Regions from separate parts of the Burkholderia glumae LMG 2196 genome, predicted to be linked through region 3. Evidence: predicted binding sites of a transcription regulator. Region 3 holds the regulator's gene; each other region holds the start of a gene.

Region 1 (9,509 bases), on a different replicon from region 3:
CATGCGCGCGGCGAGGCTGTCGCGGTCGGCGTCGCTGACCACGGCGACCGCGCGCATGCCGAGTTCGCGCGCCGCGCGGATCACGCGCACCGCGATCTCGCCGCGATTCGCGACCAGCACGGTCGTGATCCGCGACGGACGATAGAACGCGTCGGGGGAGGTTGCCGGCTTCATCGCGTCACCCCTCGATCCGCATCAGTACCTGGCCCGCGTCGACCGGTTCGCCGTCGTCGACGAGCAGCTCGACGACGCGGCCGGCCGCGTCCGCTTCGATCTCGGTGAACTGCTTCATCACTTCGACGAGGCCGACCACGGAGCCCGCCGCGACCGTCGCATCGAGCGCGACGTAGTAGGCTGCATCGGGCGACGGGCGCCGGTAGAACGTGCCTGGCAACGGGCTGACGATATCGTGCAATGCCATCGGGCGTCTCCTTGAATGGGGTTCAGTGATGAGCGGCTAGCGGTCGCGGGCCGGCGGTCCGGATGCCTTCGCGGACCAGCGCGTCACGCGTTTCGCGCACGAGGTCGAGCGCACCGGGCGTGTCGCTGTGAATGCAGACCGAATCGAAATCGATGTCGATGTCGTCGCCGTCGATCGTGCGCACCTTGCCGTCGATGCACGCGCGCAGCACCTTGTCGGCCACCCGCTGCGGGTCGATGCGCCCAACGCGGCGCGTGAACACGATTGAGCCGCTGCGGTCGTAGTCGCGATCGGCGTAGAACTCGCGGATCACTGGCTGCGCGTATTCCATCGCCACGCGATAGGTGACCGACGCTTCCATGCAGTACAGCCACAAGCCGGGATCGATGCGCTGCAGCGTCTCGATCAACAGCCGCGAAAACGCCTCGTTGGCCGCCGCATGCATGTAGAGCGCGCCGTGCGGCTTGATGTGCTGCAGGCTCACGCCGTTGAGCCGCGCGAACTCGCGCAGCGCGCCGATCTGATACAGGATGTCGTGGACGAGCGCCTGCGGCGTTTCGGTGATCGTGCGGCGACCGAAGCCCACCAGATCGCGAAAGCCCGGATGAGCGCCGATCCCCACGCCGGCATCTCGCGCGAGCTGCACCGTGCGCGCCATGATGTTCGGGTCGCCGGCATGAAAACCGGTCGCGATGTTCGCCGAGCTGATGAGTGGCATGATCTGCTCGTCGACGCCGTCGCCGATCGTCCACAGGCCGAAACCTTCGCCCAGGTCCGAATTCAGGTCGACACTGTGTTTCCTCATACGGTTCGTTCCTCCAGGTTCTCCGGTTTCGCGTGCGCAGCAGCGCGTGTCGACACCGTGTTGAACGCAGGTTAGCCGTGTGGGGGGCGTCAAAATAGTTCTATTTTTATATGCGATCGTATCGATTTTTTAGATATCGTGGAAATCGGTCGCCCGGCGTTGCGACTGGCGGATGTGCGCGGGTCGGGCGGCCCCGGATCGCCGCGAAACGGGCGGTTGATATGATGTTTACCGTTCCCCATCAGTTTTCCACCGCCCATGGCCCTGACGCTCAGACAGCTCAAGTACTTCGTCGCGACCGCCGAGCTCGGACAGATCTCGCAGGCCGCGATCCAGCTCACTATCTCGCAGTCGGCCGTGACGAGCGCGATCAAGGAGCTGGAGGACAGGCTTGGCACGCAACTGTTCGTGCGCACGTCGGCGGGCGTGACGCTGACCGATACCGGGCGGCGTTTTCTCAATCACGCGTACACAATTCTGTCGTCGGTCGACGAGGCGATGCGGATCCCGAATCTCGAGAGCACGCTGACCGGCACGCTCGCGATCGCCGCAAGCTACACGGTGCTCGGCTACTTCCTGCCGCATCACGTGCTGCGGCTCAATACGCTCTATCCACGCCTGACGATTAACCTGCACGAACTGAACCGCGAGTCGATCGAGGAAGGGCTGATCGCGGGCCGCTACGACATGGCCGTGCTGCTCACGTCGAACGTGTCGAATCCGGAGCTCGTGCTGGAGCCGGTGATTCATTCGGTGCGCAGGCTGTGGGTCGGTGCGCATCATCCGCTGCTGCGGCGCGAGAGCGTCACGTTCGCGGAGGTCGCGCACGAGCCGTTCGTGATGCTGACGGTGGACGAGGCAGGGCAGACCGCGCTGCGTTACTGGAACGAGACGCCGTATCGGCCGAACGTGATCCTACGCACCTCGTCGGTCGAGGCGGTGCGCAGCATGGTCGCGAACGGCAGCGGTGTCGCCATCCTGTCCGACATGGTGTATCGCCCGTGGTCGCTCGAAGGGCGGCGCATCGAGACGATCGTGTTGCGCGACCCGGTGCCGCCGATGAGCGTCGGCCTCGCGTGGCGCAAGAACATCGAGTTGGGTCCCGCGATGCACGCGGTGCGCGACTATTTTCGGCACACTTTCATGGAGCCCCGGGCGCTGGGTGGCGGCCCCTGAGAGCCATTTTTGCGGACGACTTGGCTTTGTAGTTGGCGGTTGAAGCCGAGCCGCATCGTGATGGCGCTGTCCGCGGTGTCGATCGCACGGTTTCGGCAGGCCAAAACAGCGTTGGGCGCGTGCTTTGAGGAGCTCGGCGATGGCGGCGGTGTCATGATGGACGCCAACGACCGTAAGGCGATCGAGCAGATCCTGGCCCTACACGACCAACAACTGCTCGCTGTTCCGAGCCATCGATATTTGGACCCGCAGGAGCGCGCGAAACAACTCGCGCAGGCTGGACGATCAGCGATCCCGGATCAAGTGTGACGCGGCGGCCGGACCCGCTCGCGACAGAAGTTTCGAATGCGAGTGGCAACCAGAAAAATGTCGGCCTGGTAAAAGCCTCTTCGTGGATGCTTGTTCGTTCTCAGGGTAGCGTTTATAGTGCTTTACGAGCATGAGTTTTTTTAGCCAACTTCCCATTGTGCTGCAGGGCCACCAACGGTGGCCCTTTTTTTTGGCTTTCAAGGTCTGACATGTCACTCCTGCAGTAGTGGAATGCAGACTCTTGCGTGAACGTGTGTGAAGTATGGCCGTGAGATGTTGCGGTGTTGGCATCTAGTCGAAGCACCGGCCACGCTGCCTTGATAGGGCCTCTCAAGTTTTGGCGAACCGTGCCGAAAAAATGCTTGCTGGCTCTGCATTAGAGACGTGCCTTTCAGAATCGACTAACAGTTTCTTTACAAATTCTATTCGGACTTTGTAAAGAAACTGCGAGATTGGCTTCGTTGGCGCGATTGCTGTTGTGCAGTGTAGCCACATGAAGTGGAAGATTTCTATTGTCACGGGAGGCTTAAGATAACTGTCACCCAACAAATAGATTAATTATTTTTTACATATTAGGAGAGCAACATGCTCGGTATTAATACTAATGTCAACTCACTGGTTGCTCAGCAGAACCTGAACGGCTCGCAGAGTGCCCTGTCGCAAGCCATCACGCGCCTGTCTTCGGGCAACCGCATCAACAGCGCCGCTGACGATGCAGCCGGTCTGGCGATCGCCACGCGTATGCAAACGCAGATCAACGGCCTGAACCAGGGCGTGCAGAACACCAACGACGCCGTCTCGCTGATCCAGACGACGTCGAGCCAACTGTCGTCGCTGACGAGCAGCCTGCAGCGTATCAGCACGCTGGCGACCGAAGCGGCCACCGGCACGCTGTCGTCGAGCGACCAGGCCGCTGCCGAGCAGGAAGTGGCTCAGCAGATCCAGGAAGTGAACCGGATTGCTTCGCAAACGAACTTCAACGGCAAGAACCTGCTCGACGGTTCGGCCGGGATCGTCACCTTCCAGATCGGCGCGAACGTCGGCCAGACGGTCAGCCTGGACCTGAGCCAAAGCCTGTCGGCGGCGAAGATCGGCGGCGGCCTGGTGCAATCGGGCACCAACGTCGGCACGATTCAAAATCTGAGCCTTGATGCGAACGGCGCGGCCACCACGGCGGCACAACCGGCCATCACCTCGGTCAACGTGCTGTCGGACGGCAAGGGCGGCTTCACGTTCACGGACCAGAACGGCCAGGCGCTGAGCGCGTCGGCAGTCGGCGCGATCTTCACGACGGGCACGGCAGCCGGCACGGGTACGGCGGTCACGAACCTGACGCTGTCGACCGGCGCCACCAGCGGCATGACGACGGCCCAGGCCAGCGCGGCGGCCAACATGATCTCGCAGATCAACTCGGTGAACGCACCGCCGACCGTGTCGAACGTGAACATCAGCAACACGACGAGCGCCAACCAGGCCATCGTGTCGATCGCCAACGCGCTGTCCACCATCAACAACCTGCAGGCCACGCTCGGCGCGACCCAGAACCGTCTGCAAGGCATCGCGCAGACGCAGCAGGCCAACTCGACGAACCTGTCGTCGGCGCAATCGCAGATCCAGAGCGCGGACTTCGCGCAGGAAACGGCGGCGCTGAGCAAGGCGCAGGTGCTGCAACAGGCCGGCATCTCGGTGCTGGCGCAAGCCAACTCGCTGCCGCAGCAGGTTCTGAAGCTGCTGCAGTAAGAGGCCAGTTCAAAAACCCTGCTCAGCTCGTCTGAAGATGTTCCAACAGATGAGCGAGCAGCCAAGTTTGAGGAATGCTTCGTGAATGTAGGCACGTCGCTCGAAGCGAGTGAACCGCACCGGGAATCGAGGAGGCTGGTTGGTTTAAGAGCCGCTAACATAACCTAGACATGACGTAGCAGAAGTCGTATCGTCTGCGATATGGCAAGACGCAAAATCAGCAACGAGTTGTGGGTGGAGCTGGAACCGCTGATTCCGGAATTCACCCCATCGCCCAAGGGCGGACGGCGGCGCACGGTCGATGACCGAGCTGCGCTCAACGGCATCCTATATGTGCTGCAAACCGGTATCCCGTGGGAAGACCTCCCGCAAGAACTGGGCTTCGGCAGTGGCATGACGTGTTGGCGACGTCTGCGAGACTGGCAAGCGGCCGGTGTATGGCGCCGGCTGCATCTGGCGATGCTGCGTCGGCTGCGTGAGCACGACCAGATCGATTGGGAACGCGCCAGCCTCGATGGAGCCAGCGTCTCCAGCCCCCGGGGGGCCAGGAAACCGGCCCCAACCCGACCGACCGCGGCAAGCTCGGATCGAAGCGACACATCGTCGTAGATGCACGCGGCATTCCTCTGGCCGTCACGATCACGGGAGCCAACCGCCACGATTCGATGGCATTCGAGTCCACGCTCGATGCCATTCCTGCGGTACCCGGGCTGAACGGTCCGCCACGCAAGCGCCCGAGCAAACTGCACGCTGACAAAGGGTATGACTTCGGGCGTTGTCGACGTTATCTGAGACAGCGCGGCATCAAGGCTCGTATTGCACGCCGCGGTATCGAAAGCAGCGAACGGCTGGGCAGGCATCGTTGGGTCGTCGAGCGTACGCATGCCTGGTTCGCCGGATTCGGCAAGCTTCGAATTCGCTTCGAACGACGCCTCGATATTCATACCGCTCTGCTTGTCCTGGCTGCCGCCGTCATCTGCTCCAGATTCGTGGATGACTTGTGTTAGCGACTCTAAGAGCCGCTAACACAAGTCATCCACAAATTTCGGAAAGCTCTGGATTCGCTTCGAGTGTCGCCTCGATATTCATGCCGCCTTGCTCATTCTGGCAGCCGCCATCATCTGCTCAAGATTCGTGGATGACTTGTGTTAGAGGCCAGTTCAAAAACTCCCGAGAGGGGCTGTTTACTTCCTCGGCAAGCTGTTAACCTTGGGCATCAGAACAACGGAAGTCCAAGGATGGAAGCGCCAATCATTGACGACGAACTGTGGATACTGATCGAACCATTGCTGCCACCTGCGAAGCTTCGAGCGAAGAGCGATCCTGGTCGCCCGCGCGTGTCCGACCGTGCGGCTCTCAACGGCATCCTGTTCGTGTTCAAAACGGGAATTCGTTGGAACCACTTGCCGACTCGTCTGGGCTTTGGCTCGGGCGCCACATGCTGGCGGCGATTGAGCGACTGGCAAAAGGCTGGTGTATGGGACCAACTGCACGAGTTGCTACTCGACAAGTTGCGTGCGGCCGGCCAAATCGATCTGTCATACGCTGCGGTCGATTCGTCGTCCGTGCGCGCCGTTGGGGCGGGCGAAAAACTGGCCCGAACCCCACCGATCGCGCGCGACCCGGTTCCAAGCACCACGTCCTCGTAGACGCCAACGGCGTTCCTCTCGTTGCGATCCTGACTGGCGCGAACACCAACGACGTCACGCAGTTGCTGCCGCTCGTTGATGCGATTCCACCCATTCGCGGCGTTCGTGGCCGACCGCTTCAGAAGCCCGGCGTCGTCTACGCCGATCGCGGCTACGATTCCACCCGACATCGTCGCGCGTTGCGCGAACGCGGTATCAAGCCCGTGATCGCCAAGCGCCGGACCGAGCATGGCCGTGGTCTGGGCAAGTATCGTTGGGTAGTCGAACGTACGCATTCCTGGCTCCACAATTTCCGGCGCCTACGCACTCGCTTCGAGCGAAGTGCCTACATTCACGAAGCATTCCTCAAACTTGGCTGCTCGATCATCTGTTGGAACATCTTCAGACGAGCTGAGCAGGGTTTTTGAACTGGCCTCTTAGCGGTTCTTAGATGGTCGAGAACGACCAACTGAGATCGAACGGGTTCGAGCCGCAGCGTTCCTTCACGCTGACGGTATATCGCGTCGCGGCCTTCAGCGGCGCTATCGGCGTGCCGATCGCCGAAGACTACAATCATCGCGCGTTTCCGTCGGCAGGCTCGCCGTCGAGCGGTCGGCCAGCAAGCAGAGCACGTTCGCGCCGGTCTTCATCGCCGGCAGGCTGATCGGACACCGCGCGCGTCAGTTCGTCGAGCCACGCCTGCGCTACCGAGTCGCTCGGCGCGCGCCAGTCGCCACGCGGCGACAGCGAGCTGCCGGCGGCCACCTTCGGGCCGTTGGGCAGCGCGGAGCGCTTGAACTGACTACCCTCAAAGAAACGCTTCACGAACACGACGAGCCAGCGTTTGATGGCGGCCAGATCGTAGGCAGGACGCGAGTCCATCAGCGGTGGCCAGTCGCCGGCCTCGGCGTCGTGCCACGCATGCCATGCGAGGAATGCGATCTTCGCCGGGCCGAAGCCATAGCGCGTCACGTGGTAGAGGTTGAAATCCTGCAACGCGTAGGGGCCGATCGCCTGCTCGGTCGACTGGCTCGCGTTGCCTGGCACCAGCTCAGGCGAGATCTCGGTCTCGACGATACGCCGCAGGATACCCGCAGCATCGGCGCCAAAGCGCTGCCGGTCCGCCAGCCAGCGAACCATCTGCTGGATCAGCGTTTTCGGCACCGAGCCGTTCACGTTGTAATGCGACATCTGATCGCCGACGCCATAGGTACACCAGCCGAGCGCCAGCTCGGACAGGTCGCCGGTGCCTATCACGATGGCGCGATTCGCGTTCGCGAGCCGAAACAGGTAGGCGCTGCGTGCGCCGGCCTGGACGTTCTCGTAGGTCACGTCATAGCGTGCCTCACCCTGTGCGGCCGGATGGCCGATGTCTGCCAACGTGCGGTCCGATACCGGCTTGATGTCGATCTCGCGCGCGCTCACGCCTAGCACATGCATCAGCGCCCAGGCATTGTCGAGCGTGTGCCGGCTGGTGGCGTAGCCGGGCAGCGTGTAGGCGAGGATGTTGCGGCGGTCCAGGCCGAGCCGGTCCATGGTCAGCGCGCAGACCAGCAGCGCATAGGTGGAGTCGAGCCCGCCCGACACGCCGATCACGACCTGCTCGAGCCCGGTCGCGCGCAGCCGCTTGGCGAGCCCGTGACTCTGGATCATGAAGGTTTCCTCGCAGTTCGCATCGAGCATCGCCACGTCCGCCGGCACGAACGGAAAGCGGTCGAGGCGGCGTTGCAGCGGCCCGCTCGGGCCGCGCGGCGGAGCGAGCGCGAAGCCGACGTTGCGGAACGCGCTGCCGCCGAGCGCGCGCGCGCAATCGTCGAAGGTCTGCACGCGCAGGCGCTCCTGCATGATGCGCTGCAGGTCGAGATCGGCCACCAGCAGTTGGGCGGTGTCGGCAAAGCGCTCGGTTTCGGCCAGTATCTCGCCGCTTTCGCAGACGAGTGCGTGGCCGTCCCAGGCCAGGTCGGTGGTGGATTCGCCGCAACCGGCCGCCGAATAGAGATAGGCGGCCTGGCAGCGCGCGCTGTGGGAGCGCACGTGAAGCCGGCGATACTCGGACTTGCCGACGGTGATGTTGCTGGCCGACAGGTTCGCGATCACGGTCGCGCCCGCATGTGCCGCATAGGTGGACGGCGGCACCGGCGCCCAGAGGTCCTCGCAGATCTCCACGCCGAGCACGAGCTCCGGATAGTCGTCGGCGCGAAACAGCAGGTCGGTGCCGAACGGCACCTCGGCGCCGTCCAGGCGCAGCGTGCCGCCCGTCACGCCGAGCCCGGAAGCGAAGTAGCGCTTCTCATAAAACTCCCCATAGTTCGGCAGGTAGCTTTTCGGTACCACGCCCAGGATCCGGCCGCGGTGCAGCACCACCGCGGCGTTGTAGAGGCGGCCACTCCATTCGAGCGGCGCGCCCGCCACGATCAGTCCGGGCAGCTCGGCCGAGGCGGCGCGCAGCTTGCCGATCGCCCGCTTCACGCCGTCGAGCAGCGCGCGCTGGAAGAACAGCTCGTCGTTGGTGTAGGCCGACAGGCCGAGTTCGGGCAGGATCGTCACGAGGGCGCCGCGCCCGGCTGCGTCGCGCGCGAGGCGCAGCGTCGCCTGGAGGTTGGCGGCCGGATCGGCGACCACCACGGGGGGAATGGCGACGGCCACCCGCAGGAAGCCGTGGCGGTACATCGAGAAGAAATCGTTCATGGGCGAGGGCGGACGGGGTGGGCGAGCGGGGTATGACGGGAGGCGTCGGCCGCGCTGGCGGCGAAGGTAACCGATGCGGCACTTGCGCGTAATTCGCATCGCGTGACCGTGGCGGCCTGCACCTGCGCAGCCTCGAACGCGAAGTGGCTGGCCGGCGTGCCGAGCGGCGGCGGCGGCCGGCCGTCGCTCCACGCGGTGCCGGGCCGGCTGCGCTGCGCCTGCGGCAGCACGCTATGCACGAGCGGGCGGCCACCGTCGAACACGATGCTGGCGAGCCAGGTGGTGCCGAAGTTCACGGCATAGCCGTGCGGCGCGAGGCCGGTGGGCAGCGGCACGCGCCCGCGCACGAGCTGGGCGAGCCGCTCGGGCGGTGTGAGTGCGCCGACCTGGCTGACGTTGAGCGCGCCGGTCAGGTTCGGGCCGCCGTCCAACGGTGCGCGCGTGCCGTCGGCGCGCAGCCGGAACTGGAGGTCGCGCAGCGTGGCGCTGGGCGGAAAGCCAGCCGCCGCGAGCTGCTCGACGGCCGTGGCTAGCGCGACGAGCGCCGGCGCCGGGCCGCTGCCCTGCCAGTGCGGCAGGCCGCGCGGCGTGTCGAGTGGCGCGGCGGGATCGAAGGCGTGCGCGTAGCCATGCGCGCCCGCGAGCCACGCCTGCGCGAATTCGCGAAACAGCGGCGCGCCCGGCGCGTCGAGCGCGTCCTCGCGACGCCACGCGCGCAGGATCGCGAGCGCGGGCGCGAGAT
Region 2 (9,509 bases), 360 kb from region 3:
TCGACCTGACGGGCGAGCTGGTCAACCTGATCACCGCGCAGCGCAACTACCAGGCCAACGCGCAGACCATCAAGACCCAGCAGACCGTCGACCAGACGCTGCTCAACCTGTAACGCGCGGCGCGCGAAACCGGAACCAACGACCATGGACCGACTGATCTATACGGCAATGACGGGCGCGGATCAGGCGCTCGACCAGCAGTCCGTGATCGCGAACAATCTCGCGAACACGTCGACGACCGGTTTTCGCGCGCAGCTCGCGACCTACCGCGCGGTGCCGATGAATTTCGGCGAGGCCAGCAACCCCGACACCACCCGCACCTTCGTGCTGAGCTCGACGCCCGGCGCCGACTATTCGGCCGGCCCGATCGCGCGCACCGGCAACCCGCTCGACGTGGCGGTGCAGGGCAAGGGCTGGCTCACCGTGCTCGCGCCCGACGGCAGCGAGGGCTACACGCGCGCCGGCAACCTGCACGTGGACGAGAACGGCCAGCTGGTGAACGCCTCGAACCTGCCGGTGGTGGGCACCGGCGGCCCGATCTCGGTGCCGCCGAACGGGCAGGTGACGATCGGCTCCGACGGCACCGTGTCGGTGCTCGCCGCGGGCGATCCGCCCTCGGCGATCGCGATGGTCGACCAGCTCAAGCTCGTCAATCCGGAGCCGGCCAGCATGAAGCGCGGCGACGACGGCCTGTTCCGCACCACCGACGGCAATCCCGCCGAGGTGGACCCGAGCGTCGTGCTCGCGCCCAGCTCGCTCGAGGGCAGCAACGTGAATCCGGTCAGCGCGATGGTGTCGATGCTCGACAACGCGCGCGCCTTTCAGCTGCATACCAAGCTGATCGAAACCGCCGACCAGAACGAGCAGAACGCAAACCAGATCCTCAGCTTCAGCTGAGCCGGTCATCGAATCCGCAGGAGAAACCCCAGTGAACCGATCTCTCTACATCGCCGCGACCGGCATGAATGCGCAGCAGGCGCAGATGGACGTGATCTCGAACAACCTCGCGAACGTGAGCACCAATGGCTTCAAGGGCTCGCGCGCCGTGTTCGAGGACCTGCTGTACCAGACGGTGCGCCAGCCGGGCGCGAACTCGACGCAGCAAACCGAGCTGCCCTCGGGCCTGCAGCTCGGCACCGGCGTGCAGCAGGTCGCCACCGAGCGGCTCTACACGCAGGGCAACCTGCAGCAGACCGGCAACTCGCGCGACGTCGCGATCAACGGCCAGGGCTTCTTCCAGGTGCTGATGCCGGACGGCACCACCGCCTACACGCGCGACGGCTCGTTCCAGGCCAACAACCAGGGCCAGCTCGTCACCTCGGCGGGCTACCAGGTGCTGCCGGCCATCACCGTGCCGCAGAACGCGCAGTCGCTGACGATCGGCGCCGACGGCGTGGTGACGGTCACCCAGCCGGGCTCGACCAACGCGGTGCAGATCGGCTCGATGCAGCTGGCCACCTTCATCAACCCGGAAGGGCTCAACGCGCTCGGCCAGAACCTGTTCGCGGAAACCACCTCGTCGGGCGCGCCGAACGTGACGACGCCGGGCCTGAACGGCGCGGGCTCGCTGAATCAGGGCTACGTCGAGTCGTCGAACGTGAACGTGGTGCAGGAACTGGTCAACATGATCCAGACCCAGCGCGCCTACGAGATCAACAGCAAGGCCGTGACCACGTCCGACCAGATGCTGCAGACCGTCACGCAGATGAAGAGCTAACGGACCGATCGGCACAACGTCATGAAGCAGGTTCGCCTTTCCCGATTCGCGGTGCTGGCTGCCGCGGCCGCCCTCGCCGGCTGCGCGCAGATACCGCGTCAGCCGATCACGCAACAGCCGATGACGGCCGTGCCGCCGGTGCCGCCGTCGATGCAGGCGCCCGGCTCGATCTACAACCCCGGCTACGCGGGCCGGCCGCTCTTCGAGGATCAGCGGCCGCGCAACATCGGCGACATCCTGACGATCATGATCGCGGAGAACGTCAACGCCACCAAGTCGTCGGGCGCGAACGCGAATCGCGGCTCCGCGACCGACTTCAAGGTGCCGACCGCCGGCTTCCTCGGCGGCCTGTTCGGCAAGGCGAAACTGAGCGCGAGCGGCGACAACAAGTTCACCGCCACCGGCGGCGCGAGCGCGGCCAACACGTTTACCGGCACCATCACGGTGACCGTCACCAACGTGCTGCCCAACGGCAACCTGGTGGTGAGCGGCGAGAAGCAGATGCTGATCAACCAGGGCAACGAGTTCGTGCGCTTCTCGGGGGTGGTCAATCCGAACACCATCTCGGGCGCGAATTCGGTGTATTCGACCCAGGTGGCCGACGCGCGCATCGAATACTCGTCGAAGGGCTACATCAACGAAACCGAGACGATGGGCTGGCTGCAGCGTTTCTTCCTCAACGTCGCGCCGTGGTGAGCCGCATGATCGACTTCCTTTCCTCCCGCCGTCTGCCGCGCCTGCTGCGCGGCCTGCGCGCCGCGCTGGCCGTCGGCCTGGCGTTCGCGCTCGGCTGCGCGCTGCCGGCCGCGAGCGCGCGCGCCGAACGCCTCAAGGATCTCGCGCAGATCCAGGGCGTGCGCGACAACCCGCTGATCGGCTATGGCCTGGTGGTGGGCCTCGACGGCACCGGCGACCAGACCACCCAGACGCCGTTTACGACCCAGACGCTGGCGAACATGCTGGCGAACCTCGGCATCTCGATCAACAACGGCACCTCGACGGGCGGCACTGCCTCGCTGTCGAACCTGCAGCTGAAGAACGTCGCGGCCGTGATGGTGACCGCCACGCTGCCGCCCTTCGCGCGCCCCGGCGAGGCGATCGACGTGACCGTCTCGTCGCTCGGCAACGCCAAGAGCCTGCGCGGCGGCACGCTGCTGCTCACGCCGTTGAAGGGCGCCGACGGCCAGGTCTACGCGCTCGCGCAGGGCAACATGGCGGTGGGCGGCGCCGGCGCGAGCGCCAACGGCAGCCGCGTGCAGGTCAACCAGCTCGCGGCCGGGCGCATCACCGGCGGCGCGATCGTCGAGCGCTCGGTGCCGAACGCGCTCGCGCAGATGAACGGCGTGCTGCTGCTGCAGCTCAACGACATGGATTACGGCACCGCCGAGCGCATCGTCACCGCCGTGAACTCGAACCTCGGGCCGGGCATCGCCACCGCGCTGGACGGCCGCACCATCCAGCTGACCGCGCCGTCCGATCCGGCCCAGCAGGTCGCGTTCATGGCGCGGCTGCAGAATCTCGACGTCAATCCGGAGCGCGCCGCGGCCAAGGTGATCCTCAATGCGCGCACCGGTTCGATCGTGATGAACCAGATGGTGACGCTGCAGAACTGCGCGGTCGCGCACGGCAACCTGTCCGTCGTCGTCAACACGCAGCCCGTGGTTTCGCAGCCCGGCGCGTTCTCGAACGGGCAGACCGTGGTTGCGCAGCAGTCGCAAATCCAGCTCAAGCAAGACAACGGCGCGCTGCGCTACGTCAACGCCGGCGCGAACCTCGCCGATGTCGTCAAGGCGCTGAATTCTCTCGGCGCCACACCGGCCGACCTGATGTCGATCCTGCAGGCGATGAAAGCCGCTGGAGCGCTGCGGGCCGACCTGGAGATCATCTGATGGCCAATCTTCCGAATGCCGACCTCGCCGCCGGCACCGACCTTACCCAGCGCTTCGCGCTCGACGTGCAGGGCTTCGACCAGCTGCGCCGGCAGGCCGACGCCTCGCCCGGCGCCGGCATGAAGCAGGTCGCCACGCAGTTCGACGCGATGTTCTCGCAGATGATGCTCAAGAGCATGCGCGATGCGACGCCGCAGGACGGCGTGTTCGACTCGAACACCTCGAAGCTCTACACCTCGATGCTCGACCAGCAGCTCTCGCAGCAGATGGCCTCGCGCGGCATCGGCGTGGCCGACGCGCTGATGAAGCAGCTGATGCGCAACATGAATCCGGCGGCCGGCGCGGCCGCCGCCGGCGGCCCGGCGGGGGCGCTGGGCGCACTCGGCGGCACCGCCGGCAACGAGGGCGGCCTCGCCGCGGCCGGCGCGCTGGCCCAGGCGCTCGCCAACGCGCGCGGCAACAACCGGCTCAGCGGCGTTGCCGGCTACACGGCCTCGAGCGCGCTGACGCCGCCCGTCAAGGGCAACGGCACCTCGCCCGACCAGGACGGCTTCGTCGACAAGCTGGCGGGCGCGGCGCAGGCGGCCAGCGCGGCCACCGGCATCCCGGCGCGCTTCATCGTCGGCCAGGCGGCGCTCGAATCGGGCTGGGGCAAGCGCGAGATCCGCGGCCGCGACGGCAGCACCAGCTACAACGTGTTCGGCATCAAGGCGACCAAGAACTGGACCGGGCGCACCGTGTCGGCCGTCACGACCGAGTACGTCGGCGGCCAGCCGCGCCGCGTGGTGGCGCAGTTCCGCGCCTACGATTCCTACCAGCACGCGATGACCGACTACGCCACCATGCTCAAGAACAACCCGCGCTACGCGAACGTGGTGACCGGCTCGACCACCCCGGAAAGCTTCGCCAACGGCATGCAGCGCGCCGGTTACGCGACCGACCCGCACTACGCGAAGAAACTGATCTCGATCCTGCGCCAGATCGTCTGAGGCCGGCGGCGCGGCGGCGCGCGATCGGTCGACGGGGCGGGCGGTGTCGTTTTTTACCCATTTTCAGGTATCCGGCATTTCGAAATGATGTTTATCTGGAGATATTCGGATCATTTCGATCTACACTCTGCGCTTGACGCAACGGCGCGCCCTTGGGCGCGGCGACGGGGCGTCGAGAGACCAGCGGCCGCGTCCCACAGGCAGGCCATCAGAGCCCGGAGCAACCGGGCGGCAAGCAGACCTAACCGGCAAGCCATGAATAACGAAGCACTGATCGAAGCGTCTGGGGATGACGGTTCGCTCCCTGATTACGGCCGTCGCAACCCGCTCGAAATCGGCGTGCAGTTGCGCAATCTCGTCAACCGGGGCGATTTCCTGACGGTGCGTTATTCGGGCGGACAGCTCGTGACGCGCGTGCTCGAGGTCGACGTGGGCGCCGGCACCTTCGTGTTCGACTGGGGCGCCGTGGAAGGGCAGAACGCCAGCCTGCTGGCCGCGCCCTACGGGGTCTTCGAGGGGATGCCCGACGGGGTGCGCGTCGAGTTCACGATCGAGACGCCGGTGGCCACCGATTTCGAGGGCCGGCCCGCGTTCCGCGCCAAGTTCCCCGACGTGCTCTATTTCGTGCAGCGCCGCGAGTATTTCCGCGTCGATGCGCCGGTGCTCGAGCCCTATCTCGCGCGCGGCACGCTGCCCGAGGGCGAGAGCTTCACGTTCGAGATCGACAATCTCTCGCTGGGCGGCATCGGGCTGCGCACCGGCGACGAACGCGCCGCGGCGCTCGAACCGGGCCTCACGCTGGAAGAGGTCGAACTGAACCTGACCGGCCACGGCAAGCTCGCGCTCGACCTGGAACTGGTCTCGCAGCGCAGCCTCGAGACGCCGAGCGGCGCGCGCCGCTACTACCTCGGGTTCCGCTTCGTGTCGCTGCCCGGCGCCGCCGAAAACACCTTGCAACGTCTCATCACGCAGCTCGAAGTCAAGCGTCGCCAGCTCGCGCGCGCGTAGTCGCGCAAGCGTCTGGTGCGCCGGTCGGCCGCCGCGATTTTTGCCGCGCGCGGCCTCAATTTCCACCGGACGCCGCCGTTATACCGGGTGTCCCTTTCCCGGAGGCCGTTCGCGGCCGGCATCCCATGAGCAACCTTCTGAACCTCGGACTCAGCGGCCTGAACGCTGCGCAGTGGGGCATCAACACGACCGGCCAGAACATCAGCAATCAGGCCACGCCCGGTTACTCGGTCGAGCGCGTGGTGTATGCCGAATCCGATGGCCAATACACCCCGAACGGCTTCCTGCCGTCCGGCGTCACCACCGTCACGGTGCAGCGCCAGTACAGCCAGTACCTGTCCGACCAGCTCAACACGGCGCAGGCCGCCAGCAGCTCGCTGAGCACCTATTCGCAGATGGTCGCGACGCTGAACAACTACATCGGCAGCCCGACGGGCGGCATCGCCTCGGCGATCTCGAGCTACTTCAGCGGCCTGCAGAACGTGAGCGCCAGCGCGTCGAGCGCGGCCTCGCGCGCGACCGCGATCAGCAACGCCGCGACGCTCGCCAACCAGCTGACCTCGGCCGGCTCGGAATTCGACGCGCTGCGCCAGAGCGTCAACACGCAGCTGCAGAGCTCGGTCACGCAAGTCAACTCGCTGACCACGCAGATCGCCCAGCTGAACCAGCAGATCACGGTGGCGAGCCAGGGCGGCCAGCCGCCGAACCAGCTGCTCGACCAGCGCGACCATGCGCTGGCGACGCTGCAGACCGTCGTCGGCGTGCAGGTGGTGCAGAGCAACGGCAACTACAACGTGCAGATGGCCAACGGCCAGCCGCTGGTGGTGGGCAACACCAGCTACACGATGTCGGCGGTGCCCTCGCCGTCGGACCCGAGCGAGCTGACCCTCGGCCTGCAGAACACCGCGGCCGGCTCGGGCGCGGCCGGCCAGATGCAGGTGCTGACCGGCAGCAACATCACCGGCGGCACGATCGGCGGCCTGATTCAGTTCCGCAGCCAGACGCTCGATCCGGCCGAGGCGAAGCTCGGCGCGATCGCGGTCAGCTTCGCCTCGCAGGTGAACGCGCAGAACGCGCTCGGCATCGACGCGAACGGCAACGTGGGCGGCGACCTGTTCAGCGTGGCCACCCCGCAGACCATCGCCAACACCAACAACACCGGCGACGCCACCATCACGGCGAGCTTCGCCAACGGCCAGCAGCCGCCGACGAGCGACTACACGCTGTCCTACGACGGCACCAGCTACACGCTGAAGGACCGCTACTCGGGCGGCGTGATCGGCACGGCCACCTCGCTGCCGGCCACCCTGGGCGGCCTCAAGCTGTCGGTCGACGACGCCACCAAGCTGAAGGCGGGCGATTCGTTCACGCTCGAGCCCACCCGCAGCGCGCTCAACGGCTTCGCCTCGGTCGGCACGCCCTCGACGATCGCGGCCGCCTCGCCGGTGCTGGCCACGGTCGGCACCAGCAACGCCGGCTCGGCCGCCATCACGCCGGGCACGGTCACGGCCGGCTACCAGATGCCGTCGACCACCACGACGCTGACCTACAACGCCGCCTCGAAGTCGCTGACGGGCTTCCCGGCCGGCACCACGGTGACCGTCAACACCACGCCGCCGAGCTCGTACCCGATCACGGGCAGCACCACCCAGGTGCCCTACGACTCGACCGCGGGCGCCTCGCTGACGATCACCAGCACGGTCCAGCCGCCGCCCTCGGGCGTGATGAACAACGTGTCGATGCAGATCACCGGCAGCCCCGTCGACGGCGACACCTTCACGATCGCCCGGGGCGGCGCGAGCAACGACGGCCGCAACGCGCAGGCCCTGTCGAACCTCGTCCGTTCGAAGGTCTTCGACGGCGGCACCTCGACGCTGACCACCGCCTACGGCTCCTACGTGAACGGCGTCGGCAACACCGCCGCGCAGCTCAGCGCGGCGAGCACCGCCCAGACCGCCCTCGTCAGCCAGATCACGCAGCAGCAGCAGTCGGTGTCGGGCGTGAACCAGGACGAGGAAGCAGTAAACCTGATGCAGTACCAGCAGATGTACCAGGCGAACGCGAAGGTGATCCAGACCGCCTCGACGCTGTTCAGCACGCTGCTCGGCATCTTCAACTGACGACGGAATCGATCATCATGCGCATCTCGACCTCGCAGTTCTATACCCAGAACATCGAGCTGATGAACAATCAGCAGTCGCAGCTCTCGGAGCTCTATCAGCAGGTCGCGAGCGGCAACACGCTGCTCACGGCCGCCGACGATCCGCTCGGCGCGGCCCAGGCGGTGCAGCTCTCGGCCTCCTCGGCCACGCTCGCGCAGTACTCGTCGAACCAGTCGTCGGCGCTGTCCTCGCTGCAGCTCGAGGACAAGACGCTGAGCAGCGTGACGAACGTGCTGAACGCGGTGATCCCGTCGCTGTCGGGCGCCATCAACGGCACGCTGTCGGACAGCGACCGCTCGGCGCTCGCCGCCCAGCTGCAAGGCCAGCGCGACACGCTGCTGCAGCTCGCCAACACCACCGACGGCACCGGCAACTACCTGTTCGCGGGCCTGCAGAGCGGCAACCAGCCGTTCACGAACTCGCCCTCGGGCGGCGTGATGTTCTCGGGCGACACCGGCCAGCGCACGGTGCAGCTCTCCGATTCGGTCAGCGTGGCGATCGGCGACAGCGGCGCGCGCGTGTTCACCTCGGTGCCCGCGCTCGGCAGCCTCTCGGTGCCGGCCAGCAACCCGAGCAACACCGGCACCGGCACGATCGGCGTGATCACCGGCGGCACCCCCGGCGACCCGACCAACAACCACGCGTTCACGGTCACGTTCGGCGGCACCACCGGCGCGCCCACCTACACGGTCACCGACAATGCGACCACGCCGCCCACGGTCGGCACCGCGCAGACCTACACGGCGGGCAGCGCGATCAGCATCGGCAGCCAGAGCATGATCATCTCGGGCAACCCGGCGCCGGGCGACAGCTTCACGCTGACGCCGGCCACCCAGGCGGGCGGCGACATGATCGGCGCGCTCGATGCCGCGATCGCGGCGCTCAAGCAGCCGGTGGGCAGCGGCGCGGCGGCCGGCGCCACGCTCAACAACGCGCTGAGCACCGCGCTGACCAAGATGCAGAACGCGGTGGCCAACGTCACCACGGTGCAGGCCTCGGTGGGCGGCCGCGAGCAGGAGGTGAAGTCGATGCAGACCATCACCAGCACCAACTCGCTGCAGATCACCAACAGCCTGACCGACCTGACGCAGGCCAACATGCCGGCCGCGATCACGCAGCTGCTGCAGGTGCAGAATTCGCTGACCGCGGCGCAGCAGGCATTCTCGAAGGTGCAGGGCCTGTCGCTGTTCCAGTATCTGAACTGATCCGGCACCGCCGGGCGTGAACGCGGCGCGGGGCGGACGTCCCGCCCCGCGCCGCCTCGCTCGTCTGCGGCGCCGCTCGCCGCTCCCCTCGCCGCCCGCGCCGGCCCCGCGCCTTGCTGCGCCCCGGCCCGCTGCCGGCCGCCGCGCCCCGCTTCCGGCCGGATCGCCGGATCGCCGCGCCGTTTGTCCGCTTCCCCGCACGCGCTTTTGCCGCCCGCCGTCCGGTCCGGCCGAGCCGCGCCGGCGCATGCGGGCCGCTGCGGCTTGTCAGCCGCCTCGGGGCTTCGTACACTCGCGCCTGATTCGCAGCCGGCGCGCCGGCATCGGCCGCCGCTGCGTCATTCGTCCCGCCACCCACCACGACAACCCGGAGAGCCCGCGATGGCCGATTCCCACTTCCCGCGCTGGCGCCTTGCCGCGCGCGGCGCCACCCGCGTGGTCGCCCCCGACGAACGGCTGCCGTGGCCGCAGATGGTGGCGATGGGCGTGCAGCACGTGGTGGCGATGTTCGGCTCCACCGTGCTCGCGCCGCTGCTGAT
Region 3 (9,509 bases):
GAGCGTCGCGTTCACGATCGCCAATGCGCAGACGCTGTTCAACACCGGCGCATACGCGATCGCGAACCTGGGCGGGCCGTTCGGCCAGAATTCGACGCTCGATTTCGGGCTGCCGCATTTCTACGGCCGCACCATCTACTTCGGCATCGACCAGCGCAGCATCGGCGGCACGCAGACGCCGTTCGTCGCGCTCTGAGGCGACGCGGCCCGCGGGCCGCCGCCTGACGAGGGCATGATCGCCCGGCCCGTTGGGCCGGGTGGTCATGCCCTTTTTCATGGCGGGCAGGCCCGGCGCGCGGCGCCTATCATCGGGGTTCGGCCGCGTCGGCGGCACGGCGCCTTGCGCCGTCCGGTCCGGCGCGCGCACACCCGGAGGCACGCGATGCATCAGACGACTGCGACGGCCCTGCCGTCGATCCAGCGAATCACGCCGTTCCTGTGGTTCGATCATGAAGCCGAGGCCGCGGCGAATTTCTATGTGTCGGTGTTCGACGATTCGCGCATCACGCGGATCGCGCGCTACGGCAGGGAAGGCGCCCGCGCGGCCGGCCAGGCGGAGGGCACGGTGATGACGGTGGCGTTCGAGCTGGCCGGGCAGGCCTTCTCGGCGATCAACGGCGGGCCGGTGTTCCGGATCACGCCGGCCGTGTCGTTCGTGGTCAACTGCCGCTCGCAGGACGAGATCGACCGCTACTGGACGAGCCTCGGCGATGGTTGCGACGAGAGCGCCCAGCAATGCGGCTGGCTCAAGGACCGCTTCGGCGTGTCGTGGCAGGTCGTGCCGGTGCAGCTGCCCGTGCTGCTCGGCGAGGCCGACGCGGCGCAGGCGGCCCGCGTGATGGGTGCCTTGATGACGATGAAGAAGCTCGACCTGGCGGCGCTCGAACGCGCTGCGGCTGGACACCAGACATAGGACGGCCAGCGGAGCCGGGCAGGCGCGGCGTCGTCGGCGCGCCGCCGCGGCCGCCGCCGTCGGCACCCGGTTTCATTGGGAGCGGCCGGCCATCTCGTGCCGGCGTCGCGGCCAGGCCCGGCTCCCGGGCTCCCGGGCTCCCATCTGGCGCGCGGTGCCCGGCGCCGCACGGGGCGATCCTGCCGCCACCCGGCTACCCGGCCGACCGCGTCGCGTCGTTTTCACCGCGGCGGCGCACCCCGATCGTCTGAAATACCCCCGTTTCCCCGCTTTCCTCGACCGATCGCCGCTGGCCCTCTCCATCAATAATCGCTGTACTGGAAACGGCATCCCGCCGTCTCCGACCGGAGGCTGCAGTGGCAGAGGACAGCGATCTCGAAAAAACCGAAGATGCCACTCCCCGGCGCCGTGAAAAGGCGCGCGAGGAGGGGCAGGTCGCGCGCTCGCGCGAATTCGCTTCGTTCGCGCTGCTCGCCGCTGGTTTCTATGGAGCCTGGCTGCTGTCCGGTCCGATCGGCGAACATCTGCGTACCATGCTGCGCGGCTCGCTCACGTTCGACCGCGCGAGCGCCTTCGACACCCACCAGATGCTGACGGGCGCCGGCCGCGCGGGCATGGAGGGGCTGTCCGCGATCGCGCCGGTGCTGGCGCTGACCGGCCTGGCCGCGCTCGCGGCGCCGATCGCGCTGGGCGGCTGGCTGCTCTCGACCAAGGCGATCGGCTTCAAGTTCGACCGGCTCGACCCGATCTCGGGCCTGGGCCGGATCTTCTCGCCGCAGGGCGTGATCCAGCTCGGCATGGCGCTGGCCAAGACGGTGATCGTCGGCGGCATCGGCGGCATCGCGATCTGGCGCAGCCACGACGAGATGCTCGGCCTGCTCAACCTGCCGCTGCACGAGGCGCTGGCCGGCACCCTGCACCTGGTGGCGGTGTGCTGCGGCATGACGGTGGCGGGCATGCTGGTGGTGGCCGGCATGGACGTGCCGTACCAGATCTGGCAGTACAACAAGAAGCTGCGCATGACCAAGGAAGAAGTCAAGCGCGAGCACCGCGAGAGCGAGGGCGATCCGCACGTGAAGGGCCGGATTCGCCAGCAGCAGCGCGCGATGGCGCGCCGCCGGATGATGGCCAACGTGCCGAAGGCCGACGTGGTGGTCACCAACCCGACCCACTTCGCGGTCGCGCTGCGCTATACCGACGGCGAGATGCGTGCCCCGAAGGTGATCGCCAAGGGCGTGAACCTGGTGGCCCTGCGCATCCGCGAACTGGCCGAGGAGCACCGCGTGCCGATTCTCGAGGCGCCGCCGCTCGCGCGCGCCCTGTATCACAACGTGGACCTCGAGCGCGAGATCCCGGGCTCGCTCTATTCGGCCGTCGCCGAAGTGCTGGCATGGGTCTACCAGCTCAAGCGCTTTCGCAGCGAGGGCGGGGCGTTCCCGGCCGAGCCGGTCGACCTGGACGTGCCGCCCGAGCTCGACAAGGGCGCCGAGATCGACGACGAGGACGAATTGCAGGAAGCCGCCGAGGTACTCGGCACACCCGCGGCGGGCCGCGGCGCACGTAACGAAGGAGATGTCGCATGAGCACGCCGTCCGGGCTGTCGACCAAGCTCGCGGGGCGCTTCGACGCCGCCAATCTGCGCGCGCTGGCCGGGCCGATCCTGATCTGCATGATCCTCGGCATGATGATCCTGCCGCTGCCGCCGATGCTGCTGGATCTGCTGTTCACGTTCAACATCGCGCTGTCGGTGATGGTGCTGCTGGTCAGCATGTACACCATGAAGCCGCTCGATTTCGCGGCGTTCCCGAGCGTGCTGCTGTTCTCCACGCTGCTGCGGTTGTCGCTGAACGTGGCCTCCACGCGCGTGGTGCTGCTCGAGGGCCACACCGGCCCCGACGCGGCCGGCCAGGTGATCGAGGCGTTCGGCCACTTCCTGGTGGGCGGCAATTTCGCGGTCGGCATCGTCGTGTTCGTGATCCTGATGATCATCAACTTCACGGTGATCACCAAGGGCGCGGGGCGGATCGCCGAAGTGTCGGCGCGCTTCACGCTCGACGCGATGCCCGGCAAGCAGATGGCGATCGACGCCGACCTCAACGCCGGCCTCATCAACGAGGAGCAGGCGCGCAAGCGGCGCGTGTCGGTGGCACAGGAAGCCGAGTTCTACGGCTCGATGGACGGCGCCTCGAAGTTCGTGCGCGGCGATGCGATCGCGGGCCTCGTCATCATGGCGATCAACGTGATCGGCGGGCTGATCGTGGGCATCGTGCAGCACGACATGAGCTTCGCCGCGGCCGGCAAGAACTACACGCTGCTGACCATCGGCGACGGCCTGGTCGCGCAGATCCCGTCGCTGGTGATCTCGACCGCGGCCGGCGTGATCGTCTCGCGGGTGGCCACCGACGAGGACATCGGCACGCAGATCACGGGCCAGCTGTTCGCCAACCCGCGCGTGCTGACCATCACCGGCACCATCATCGTGCTGATGGGCCTGATCCCGAACATGCCCCACTTCGCGTTCCTGCTGCTCGGCGGCGGCGCGATCTGGATGGCGCGCACCATGCGCCGCCGCGAGGCCGCCCGTCAAGCGATGGGCGCGGTCAGCGAGATCGCCCCGCCCGCGGCGCTGCCGGCCGACAGCCACGAAGCGACCTGGGAAGACGTCACGCTGATCGATCCGCTCGGGCTCGAGGTCGGCTACCGGCTGATCCCGCTCGTCGAGGCCGGCGGCGACGGCGAGCTGCTCAAGCGGATCAAGAGCATCCGCAAGAAGTTCGCGCAGGAAATCGGCTTCCTGCCGCCGGTGATCCATATCCGCGACAACCTCGAGCTGCGCCCCAACGGCTACCGGATCGCGCTCAAGGGCGTGGAAGTCGGCACCGGCGAGGCCTATCCGGGCCAGTGGCTCGCGATCAACCCGGGCCAGGTCACGGCCGCGCTGCCCGGCGCGCAGACGCGCGACCCGGCGTTCGGGCTGCCGGCCGTCTGGATCGACGTGTCGCAGCGCGAGCAGGCGCAGGTGTACGGCTACACGGTGGTGGACGCCAGCACCGTGGTGGCGACCCACCTGAACCACCTGGTGGTGCAGCACGCCGCCGAGCTGCTCGGCCGCCAGGAAGTGCAGGCGCTGCTGGAGCGCACCGGCCGCGATGCGCCGTCGCTGATCGAGGATCTGGTGCCGAAGACGGTGTCGCTGACCACGCTGCAGCGGGTGCTGCAGAACCTGCTCGAGGAAGGCGTGCCGATCCGCGACATGCGCACCATCATCGAGGCGGTCTCCGAGCAGGCCGGCCGCATCACCGATCCCTACGACCTGACCGCGGCCGTGCGGCTCGCGCTCGGCCGCGCGATCACCCAGCAGTGGTATCCGGGCTCGGGTGAGATGCAGGTGATGGGACTCGATTCGAATCTCGAGCGCGTGCTGTCGCAGGCGCTCGCCACCGGCGCGAACCCGGGCCTCGAGCCCGGACTCGCGCAGACGCTGCTGATGGGCACGCAAGAAGCGATGCTGCGGCAGCAGAACATGGGGCTGCCGCCCGTGCTGCTGGTGCAGCACGCGCTGCGCGCGATGCTCGCGCGCTTCCTGCGCCGCAGCCTGCCGCAATTGAAGGTGCTGTCTTACGCCGAAGTGCCGGAGACACGCACGATCAAAGTCACGAACGTCATCGGGGGTAACGCTTGAACATCCGCAAATTCACCGGCCCAACGAGCCGCGACGCGCTGCGTCTGGTGCGTGAGGCGCTCGGCGGCGATGCCGTCGTGCTGTCGAACCGCACGCTTGACGACGGCTCGGTCGAAATCGTCGCCCTCGCGGACGCCGAACTCGCCGCGCTGTCGCCGAAGTCGCCCATCGCCGCCGCCGGCAGCATGCGCGCCTTGCCGCCCGCGAGCCGTCCGGCTAGCGCCGTGACGGGCATGCCGCGCGCCGCCGCGCCGAACAATCCGTATGCCTCGGGCGGCCTGCCCGACGTGTTCTCGTCGGTGTTCGGCGCGAGCGCCGAGCCGGCGGGTGCATTCGACGCCGACGACGAGCTGCTCGACGACGGCGAAGCGCCGGCCGCCACCGTGGCCGCCGCGCCGGTGCAGGACGAGCCGGCCGCGTCCTCGGCCCCCGCGCCGTGGCTCGTCGAGCACGCGCGCCGCCTGACGCGCCAGCACGAGGCGCTGGTCTCGCCGGCGCCGCGCGCCGAGGCGTCGCCGGGCGCCGCGAGCCCGATCGCGCCGGCCGCGCGCAACGACGGCGAGCCGCCCGAGTGGGCGCGCGACATCGTGCGCAACGTGGCCGCGCGCCAGTCCGCCGAGGCGAGCGCCGCGCGCGCCACCGCCGCGGCCGCCGCCGCGCCGAAGCAGGCGGAACGCGCCGGCGCGTCGGCCGCCACGCTGGCCGACGAGGTCAACGCGCGCATCGAGCGCATCGTCAACGAAACGGTGATGCACGAGCTGAGCGCGATGCGCGGCATGATGGAGGAGCAGTTCGCCGGCCTGATGTGGAACGACCGCCAGCGCCGCACGCCGCTGCACGGCGCGCTGACCAAGCGGCTGTTCGCGGCCGGCTTCTCGGCCCAGCTGGTGCGCACGGTGGTCGACAACCTGCCGGCCGGGGTCTCGGCGGGCAGCTTCGAAGGCGCCTGCGACTGGGCCGAATCGGTGCTGGCCGGCAACCTGCCGGTGCTCGACAGCGAGGACGCGCTGATGGAGCGCGGCGGCGTGTTCGCGCTGATGGGGCCGACCGGCGTGGGCAAGACCACCACCACGGCGAAGCTGGCCGCGCGCTGCGTGATGCGCTTCGGCGCCAGCAAGGTCGCGCTGCTGACCACCGACAGCTACCGGATCGGCGGCCACGAGCAGCTGCGCATCTTCGGCCGGATCCTCGGCGTGCCGGTGCATGCCGTGAAGGACGGCGGCGACCTGCAGCTGGCGCTCTCCGAGCTGCGCAACAAGCACATCGTGCTGATCGACACGATCGGCATGAGCCAGCGCGATCGCACCGTCTCCGACCAGATCGCGATGCTGCAGGGCGCCGACGCGCGCGTGCAGCGCCTGCTGCTGCTCGCGGCCACCAGCCACGGCGACACGCTCAACGAGGTGGTGCAGGCCTATCGCGGCTCCGACCAGCCCGATCTGGCCGGCTGCATCCTGACCAAGCTCGACGAGGCCACCAACCTCGGCGGCGTGCTCGACACCGTGATCCGCTACCAGCTGCCGGTGCATTACGTGTCGACCGGCCAGAAGGTGCCGGAGAACTTATACGTGGCAACGCGCAAGTTCCTGCTCAAGAGCGCGTTCTGTGTACCGCGAGACGGCTCGCCGTTCGTGCCGCTCGAAGACGATCTGCCCGGCATGCTGTCCGCCCTGGCTGGCGGCCGTCCGGGTTCCGGACATCACGAGGTCTACTTTGGATAAACGAATCACCGATCAGGCTGAAGGACTGCGGCGGCTGCTGGCCGGCCGCGCGAACCGGATCGTCGCGGTGACGGGCGGCCCCGTCGGGGTCGGCTGCACCTCGGCCGTCGTCAACCTGGCCGCCGCGCTCGCCGCGCTCGGCAAGGAAGTGCTCGTCGTCGACGAGCGCAACGACGCCAATTCGGCCGCCGCGACGCTCGGCAGCGCCCGGTTGCGCAGCGGCAACGCGGTGCGTCACGAAGCCGGCTTTTCCCTGTGCGTCGCCGCCGACCTCGCGCGCGACGGCTACGACGATGAACGCCTTGCCGCCTATCTGGAAGGCGCGGCCGACATCGTGCTCGTCGACGCTCAGCGCGACGCGAACGGCGCGCTCTCTGCTCTTGCGCGTGCCGCTCACGACGTGCTGATCGTGACGCGCGTGGCCGGCTCCGCGATCACCGAGGCCTATGCCTGCATGAAGCGGCTCCATTACGCGCACGCGCTCGCGCAGTTCCGCGTGCTGGTCAACCACGTGCAGAGCGAGTCCGACGCGCGCGCCGCCTACGAGAATCTGGCGGGCGTGGCAGGCCGCTATCTGACGGTCGCGCTGGCCGAGGGCGGCTACGTGAGCGCCGATCCGCTGGTGCCGCGCGCACGCGAACTCGTGCACACCGTGGTCGATGCGTTTCCGTCGTCAGCCGCCGCGCGCGACTACCGGCAGATCGCCTCAGACCTGCTGTACTGGCCGATGCGTCCGACGAATCCCGCCGGACGGGCCTTCGCCGGACATCCGGCCGTCGAACGGGGCGCGGCGCACGCCGTTTGACCCAAGGGCACTCAGGAGGGAGCCGATGTACAACGCTCAAGGAAAGCTGTCCACGTCCGCGATGGGCGAGGGCGGGATGGGGCAGGCCGAGGTGCTCGCGAAATATGCGCCGCTGGTGCGCCGGCTCGGCCTGCAGCTGGTCGCGAAAATGCCTGCGAGCGTCGATCTCGACGACCTGATCCAGGCCGGCATGATCGGCCTGCTCGATGCGGCGAGCCGCTACAAGGAGGATCAGGGCGCGCAGTTCGAGACCTATGCGACGCAGCGCATCCGCGGCGCGATGCTCGACGAGCTGCGCAGCAACGATTGGCTGCCGCGCAGCCTGCGCAAGACCTCGCGCGAGGTCGAGCAGGCCATTCATCAGGTCGAGCAGCGGCTCGGGCGCTCGGCCAACGAGAGCGAGGTCGCCACCCACCTGGAGATGCCGCTCGACGATTACCAGGCGATGCTGCAGGACCTGCACGGCAGCCAGCTGATCTACTACGAGGATTTCGACCGTTCGGCCGACGACGAGCCGTTCCTCGACCGCTACCGCGTCGACCACTCCGACCCGCTGTCCGCGCTGCTCGACGAGCATCTGCGCGCGGCGCTGGTGGAGGCGATCGACCGCCTGCCCGAGCGCGAGAAGCTGCTGATGTCGCTCTACTACGAGCGCGGCCTGAACCTGCGCGAGATCGGCGCCGTGCTCGAGGTCAGCGAGTCGCGCGTGTGCCAGCTCCACAGCCAGGCCGTGGCGCGCCTGCGCGCGCGGCTGCGCGAGCAGGCCTGGGTGGGAGCCGAACACTGAGAGGACGCGCGTAGAGGACGCGCGTGCCGGTGCGCCTCGGAAATTCGGCTCCGATCCGTAATCGGCCCACCAGCCTTCTGCGAAGCGCGCGGGAATTCTTCTCGACACTTTGCTACAATCCTTGCTCGTTTCCGAGGAGCGTTGCGACGGGCACCGGCCCGCCAGGCTCGGAAATCTTCACCAGGCGGTGGCCCGCCCGGCGCGCAGCGCGGATCGCACGATTCGCCGCGCCGGCTGGGCTTGCCGCTTTCTGAACGGCGCTCACGTCACCAATCTTTGATTAGAAAGGAGGGCGTGATGAACGCCGTTATCGACCCGAAAGCTTCCCAGGACTACGTCGTCGCCGATCTCTCGCTGGCCGCTTGGGGCCGCAAGGAACTGACCATCGCCGAGACCGAGATGCCCGGCCTGATGCAGATCCGCGACGAGTACCAGGCCGCGCAGCCGCTCAAGGGAGCGCGCATCGCCGGCTCGCTGCACATGACGATCCAGACCGGCGTGCTGATCGAGACGCTCAAGGCGCTCGGCGCCGACGTGCGCTGGGCCTCGTGCAACATCTTCTCGACGCAGGATCACGCGGCCGCCGCGATCGTCGAGGCCGGCACGCCGGTGTTCGCGTTCAAGGGCGAGTCGCTCGACCAGTACTGGGAGTACTCGCACCGCATCTTCGAATGGCCGAACGGCGAGTTCGCCAACATGATCCTCGACGACGGCGGCGACGCGACGCTGCTGCTGATCCTCGGCGCCAAGGCCGAGAAGGATCGCTCGGTGATCGCCAAGCCGACCAACGAGGAGGAAGTCGCGCTGTACAAGTCGATCGCCGCGCACCTCGACGTGGACGGCCAGTGGTATTCGAAGCGTCTCGCCCACATCAAGGGCGTGACGGAAGAGACCACCACCGGCGTGCATCGCCTGTACCAGATGGAAAAGGACGGCCGCCTGCCGTTCCCGGCCTTCAACGTCAACGACTCGGTCACCAAGTCGAAGTTCGACAACCTGTACGGCTGCCGCGAGTCGCTCGTCGACGGCATCAAGCGCGCCACCGACGTGATGATCGCGGGCAAGATCGCGGTGGTGGCCGGCTACGGCGACGTGGGCAAAGGCTGCGCGCAGTCGCTGCGCGGCCTCGGCGCCACGGTGTGGGTCACCGAAATCGATCCGATCTGCGCGCTGCAGGCGGCGATGGAAGGCTACCGCGTGGTGACCATGGAATACGCGGCCGACAAGGCCGACATCTTCGTGACGGCCACCGGCAACTTCCACGTGATCGGCCATGACCACATGAAGGCGATGCGCCACAACGCGATCGTCTGCAACATCGGCCACTTCGACTCGGAAATCGACGTCGCGTCGACGCGCCAGTACCAGTGGGAAAACATCAAGCCGCAGGTCGACCACATCATTTTCCCGGACGGCAAGCGCGTGATCCTGCTGGCCGAAGGCCGCCTCGTGAACCTCGGCTGCGCGACCGGCCATCCGTCGTTCGTGATGTCGAACTCGTTCGCCAACCAGACGCTCGCGCAGATCGAACTGTTCGTGCGCGGCGAGCAGTACGAGAACAAGGTGTACGTGCTGCCGAAGCACCTGGACGAGAAGGTCGC

The links. Region 3 encodes FliA, which starts transcription of late flagellar genes. Its sites were predicted from a motif close to CTAAAGTTTNNNNNNNNNNNGCCGNTA; they were not measured.
Region 1: a site for FliA is predicted at 3,041-3,067, ahead of KS03_RS07785 (flagellin). Genes of this name have one in related genera too.
Region 2: a site for FliA is predicted at 5,658-5,684, ahead of flgK (flagellar hook-associated protein FlgK). Genes of this name have one in related genera too.

Annotation. Positions count from the first base shown of each region.
Region 1 covers NZ_CP009434.1:1,519,056-1,528,564, forward strand. Annotated here, with positions in the region: gene KS03_RS07760 (acetyl-CoA carboxylase biotin carboxylase subunit) at 1-174, opposite strand, end outside; gene KS03_RS07765 (acetyl-CoA carboxylase) at 179-421, opposite strand; gene KS03_RS07770 (5-oxoprolinase subunit PxpA) at 444-1,226, opposite strand; gene KS03_RS07775 (LysR family transcriptional regulator) at 1,485-2,402, shown strand; gene KS03_RS07780 (hypothetical protein) at 2,463-2,711, shown strand; gene KS03_RS07785 (flagellin) at 3,297-4,451, shown strand; partial or broken gene KS03_RS31125 (IS5/IS1182 family transposase) at 4,461-4,559, opposite strand; one part of gene KS03_RS29710 (IS5 family transposase) at 4,653-4,983, shown strand; one part of gene KS03_RS29710 (IS5 family transposase) at 4,983-5,458, shown strand; one part of gene KS03_RS29715 (IS5-like element ISBugl2 family transposase) at 5,690-6,038, shown strand; one part of gene KS03_RS29715 (IS5-like element ISBugl2 family transposase) at 6,038-6,507, shown strand; gene KS03_RS07790 (NAD(+) synthase) at 6,653-8,767, opposite strand; gene KS03_RS07795 (penicillin acylase family protein) at 8,764-9,509, opposite strand, start outside.
Region 2 covers NZ_CP009435.1:849,151-858,659, reverse strand. Annotated here, with positions in the region: gene flgE (flagellar hook protein FlgE) at 1-113, shown strand, start outside; gene KS03_RS16370 (flagellar basal body rod protein FlgF) at 145-897, shown strand; gene flgG (flagellar basal-body rod protein FlgG) at 929-1,717, shown strand; gene flgH (flagellar basal body L-ring protein FlgH) at 1,739-2,413, shown strand; gene KS03_RS16355 (flagellar basal body P-ring protein FlgI) at 2,419-3,606, shown strand; gene flgJ (flagellar assembly peptidoglycan hydrolase FlgJ) at 3,606-4,595, shown strand; gene KS03_RS16345 (flagellar brake protein) at 4,851-5,603, shown strand; gene flgK (flagellar hook-associated protein FlgK) at 5,729-7,723, shown strand; gene flgL (flagellar hook-associated protein FlgL) at 7,741-8,970, shown strand; gene KS03_RS16330 (solute carrier family 23 protein) at 9,352-9,509, shown strand, end outside.
Region 3 covers NZ_CP009435.1:1,209,279-1,218,787, forward strand. Annotated here, with positions in the region: gene KS03_RS18045 (DUF3443 domain-containing protein) at 1-196, shown strand, start outside; gene KS03_RS18050 (VOC family protein) at 383-913, shown strand; gene flhB (flagellar biosynthesis protein FlhB) at 1,270-2,496, shown strand; gene flhA (flagellar biosynthesis protein FlhA) at 2,493-4,595, shown strand; gene flhF (flagellar biosynthesis GTPase FlhF) at 4,592-6,316, shown strand; gene KS03_RS18070 (nucleotide-binding protein) at 6,309-7,121, shown strand; gene KS03_RS18075 (RNA polymerase sigma factor FliA) at 7,147-7,908, shown strand; S-adenosyl-L-homocysteine riboswitch at 8,036-8,105, shown strand; gene ahcY (adenosylhomocysteinase) at 8,206-9,509, shown strand, end outside.